DNA from 2 places in the Salinivibrio sp. YCSC6 genome. Region 1 is predicted to be linked to the other one. Evidence: riboswitches for the same ligand, from Rfam matches in the RefSeq annotation. Region 1 holds a riboswitch; the other holds the start of a gene.
What was found. A riboswitch is a leader RNA that binds a small molecule or an ion and turns the genes downstream of it on or off. The one in region 1 is predicted to bind lysine.
Positions count from the first base shown of each region.

Region 1 (2,201 bases):
GTCCGGCCTCTTTTTTTTATCTTTATGTGCAACACTTAGGCTTGTTGACCAGGGATCAAGAAGTCTTCTAATTTCGCGCTACCATTTTCGGTTGCTTCACGGATCACTTTCGGCATACGACCTTGACCGGTCCATGTTTTTACCGAGCCGTCGCTATCAGTGTATTGATATTTAGCAGGGCGTGCCGCGCGCTTGCCTGTTGATTTAGACTTGCTTGCACCACCTAATAATTTCATGAGTTCATCAGGTTCAATACCATCGGCGATTAACATCTCACGGTATTTTTCTAGTTTCGCTAGGCGTGCTTTTTCTTCTTCTTGCGCTTGACGCTCAATCTCTTCACGTTCTTCAACGACGGTTTGCAGCTTTTCTAACGCTTCTTTAAGTTGCTCGGCGGTCATTTCTTTCGCGACAGCACGTAAGCTGCGTAGGTTAAGTAACGCTTTCATTGCATCAGACATTATTGGGTTCCTATTTGATTTATATGTTAATTGAACGGATGGTAACAGTATAAGTGAAATATACAATATTACATAAAATAGTTAATGCCTATTTTTCATTATTTATTTTCTGTTCGCAATATTTGTTACCCATATTTAAGGGTGTTTTTTTAAATATGCCCAAATTTTGAGTGATTGCGACTGATTTCATCGACACTTGATAGTGTGACGTTTTAAGTGGTGGCTTTTTGTGCGTGAACAGTTGCGATAGTGAACATCTTGTGTAGAATGCTCCACTCTTAACGTAGAGGTGCGTTGTTTATAAGTAATGTGCACGAGGGTGATGCCAGTGACCGCACATGAAAGGAGCCAACGCCGAAGCCAGTAAGGCCATCATGCCGACTGTGCTGGGGCTGTTACCGAATAGGAGCAGCACTGCCATAGTAATTAGGACACACTATGGAGCGCTACTGTAGGAGGCAAGTTGTTTGCTGTGTGTTACCACGCCTTACCAGTCTTCGTTTCTGCAGTAGATCTCCAACCAATTGGTTGATATTGAGATCATGAACTTAACAGACTTTTCTTCATCCGCTTTATCGTTACTTCCACCCTTGCTGGCTTTGGGCCTTGCCATTGCAACACGCCGCGTGCTGTTGTCGCTAGGCATGGGGATTGTACTCGGTACCTTACTACTCGCTGACTTTTCCCTAGGGACATCGGCGCAATACCTTTTTGATGTGGTTGCCGGCCTATTTGTGGCTGACGGCAGCATTAATAGCTGGAATATGAGTATTCTTGCTTTCCTCGTACTACTCGGGATGATCACCGCTTTATTGTCGCTCTCTGGAGGAACACGAGCGTTTGCAAATTGGGCACAGAGCCGAATTAAAAGCAAACGAGGAGCAAAGCTACTGGCGGCTTTTTTGGGCGTATTTATTTTCGTAGATGACTATTTTAATAGCTTGGCGGTGGGGGCTGTTTCGCGCCCTGTGACCGATCGCTTCCATGTGTCTCGAGCGAAGCTTGCGTATATTCTCGATTCGACTGCTGCACCTATGTGTGTTATCACCCCCGCTTCGAGCTGGGGCGCTTATATCATTACCGTCATCGGCTCGATTTTAGTCGCACATGGGGTGACTGATTACACGCCGCTCGGCGCCTTTGTCACCATGATCCCGATGAACTTCTATGCAATCTTTGCGCTTCTGCTGGTTTTTGCAGTGATTTGGTTTCAGCTTGATATTGGCCCCATGCGTCAATTTGAATACCAAGCAAAAAAAGGCAGTCGCTTAGGGGATGAAAGCGACAATTGTGCCGATCTTTGTGACGATCTTGGGATTGAAGAAAGCGAGCACGGCACGGTTTCTGATCTGGTGTTACCGATTGTGGTCCTCGTTGTGGCGACCATCAGTGCGATGCTCTACACCGGTGCACAAGCGTTAGCGGGTGACGATGTATCTTTCTCAGTACTCGGCGCGTTTGAGAATACTGATGTAGGCATGTCCCTTCTGATGGGAGGCGCAGCGGGACTTATCGTTGCTTTAGCCATGACGATCAAACAAGGGATTGGTGCGCCTGCGATCAGCAAAACCTTATGGGTCGGGGCGAAATCCATGTTTGGGGCCATTCTTATTCTGCTGTTTGCATGGTCTATTGGCCATATCATCGGCGACTTGCAAACGGGTAAATATCTGTCTTCATTGGTGCAGGGCAATATGCCATCTGAGCTACTCCCTGTTGTGCTCTTTTCACTCGCGGCAG
Region 1 is NZ_CP039516.1:1,875,525-1,877,725, reverse strand. Features, by position in the region: gene E8E00_RS08605 (H-NS family nucleoid-associated regulatory protein) at 36-461, opposite strand; lysine riboswitch at 738-918, shown strand; gene E8E00_RS08600 (Na+/H+ antiporter NhaC family protein) at 1,004-2,201, shown strand, end outside.

Region 2 (2,201 bases), 710 kb from region 1:
AGACATTGTGATTACTCGCGCCATAACAAATCATGCGCAAGGTGGCGGTATCTAAGGCGTTAAATACCGGCGTCACCGCCCCCGGAGTATGACGCATCTCATTACCAATTAAGGCGACCACAGCCAAGTGTTGGCAAACGTCAACATGGCACAAGGTCGAGAGTTCCTCCAAGGCGGCATCAGGCAAACGGGGCACCTCACCTTGTGTATTGGTTTGATCGAGCGTCAAAGACACACTGACTTCGGAGGTCGTGATCAGATCGACGGAGATCTGATAGCGCGCTAGGATCGCGAAGACGTTGGCAAGAAAGCCATACGCTTGGAACATCGTCAAACTGGTCAAGGTCACCATGGTTTGATTTCGGCGCAACGCAATGGCGCGGAATAGGGGGGATGATTCCGCGTGTTCTCGAATCCAAGTCCCGCCTTTTTCCGGCGCACAGGCCGCCCCGACAAAGACAGGAATATGCTGGCGTACCGCGGGTAATAGCGTGGACGGGTGGAGCACTTTGGCGCCAAACGTCGCCATCTCCGATGCTTCACTAAAGCTGATCTCAGCAATAGGACGTGCTTTGGCAGCGAGGCGTGGGTCGGTAGTATAAATGCCCGGTACATCGGTCCAAATCGCCAAGCTTGTTGCCCCGAGCGCTTCGGCAAACAAAGCGGCACTGTAGTCGCTGCCTCCTCGGCCAAGAGTGGTCGTTCGTCCTTCTTTGTCGGCACCGATAAATCCTTGGGTCACGAGAATGTGATTGTCTAGCTGCGCATTCAAGCGCTGACACTGTTGCTGAGTCAGGGCGATATCTGGAATAGCGTGACCAAATTGGCTATCCGTTTTCAAATATTCGCGGGCATCAATCCGAGCTGCGGGCAGGCCAAGGTGGACGAGCAAGCGAGTAAACAGGTGCGTAGAGGTAAGCTCGCCACAGGCAACCAAGGCATCGGTAAGCGCTTCGCTCGGGGCCTCACAGGCTTGCTCACTCAAGGAGATAATCTGCTGGTGGAGCGTTCGCACTGCTTCTTGGGTGTGATGACAAGCGGGCAAAGCTGCCAGTATTTGCTGGTGGATAGCGTCTATTGCATCCAGTGTGTTTTGGCGTAAGACATCGTTTTTTATGCCTTGGGCTAAGGCGACAAGATGGTTAGTGACGCCGGCACATGCGCTAATTACTACAAAACGGGTCTCGGGATGGCGCATAATCACTGCGGCACTTTGTTGCATGGCGGCAAAGGTGCCAACACTGGTGCCGCCAAATTTAGCGACTGAAATAGATGGTAACGGGTTCACGTCCTTTTCCCCTTTTGAGCTCGTGCTCATTGATTCAACATATTTAAAAGTCAGTGGGGAACATCAGAAGTCACGTCGCAAACGCGAGCAAAAAGGAAGAGCAAACGGCAGGCATTCTGCCAGAAGCGCTCCACCTGTCTGTCCAAATGGATGACAAGTGACAGCCTGAAGGATTCAGCCTTCATGGCCGGCGGCTCCTTACCCTGTCGGAACCCCCTCGGCATCGCCTCCCCTGATTATCACGCCTTGGAGTAGGGCTCCGCGTGATAACTGCCTGAGTGATGCACCTCTTCTGTATGTTCGGCCATGTGTTGATCCACATGGTGAGTGGTTACATTACGGGCGCTGGTGAGTGGTTGTCAACCGCCAATTGAGTTGCAAAGCGACGATCAGGCACCTATATCGCTGCTATCCGCCACCTGTTGAATATGCGCTCTAGCACGTAAGTTCGCAATGTGACAATGGGGCGATGAACACAAAGTATGCTATAACGGAAAGCGCAAATTTAGCAGACACAAGGATAGGTTATGGCAACTTCAATTTCCGATATCCGCTCATTTCAGCCGATAGAGCGCACCCTGATGGGCCCTGGCCCGTCTGATATTTCTCCGCAAGTTTTGCAGGCGTTGAGTCGTCCGACGTTGGGACACCTCGATCCCCTTTTTATTGCGATGATGGATGAGGTCAAACAGCTCTTACAATATGCCTTTCAGACCGAGAATCCGTTTACCATTGCGGTCTCTGCCCCCGGGAGTGCAGGAATGGAAGCGTGCTTCGTTAACCTTGTAGAGCCCGGTGATACCGTGATTGTCTGCCGCAATGGGGTGTTTGGCGACCGAATGCGAGAAAACGTTGAACGCTGTGGTGCACACGCGGTGATGGTTGACGATGCATGGGGCGAGCCTGTCAGCCC
Region 2 is NZ_CP039516.1:2,584,817-2,587,017, reverse strand. Features, by position in the region: gene lysC (lysine-sensitive aspartokinase 3) at 1-1,318, opposite strand, end outside; lysine riboswitch at 1,404-1,588, opposite strand; gene E8E00_RS11965 (alanine--glyoxylate aminotransferase family protein) at 1,816-2,201, shown strand, end outside.
Region 2: linked by a shared signal. The riboswitch ahead of lysC (lysine-sensitive aspartokinase 3) and the one ahead of E8E00_RS08600 (Na+/H+ antiporter NhaC family protein) in region 1 are both predicted to bind lysine.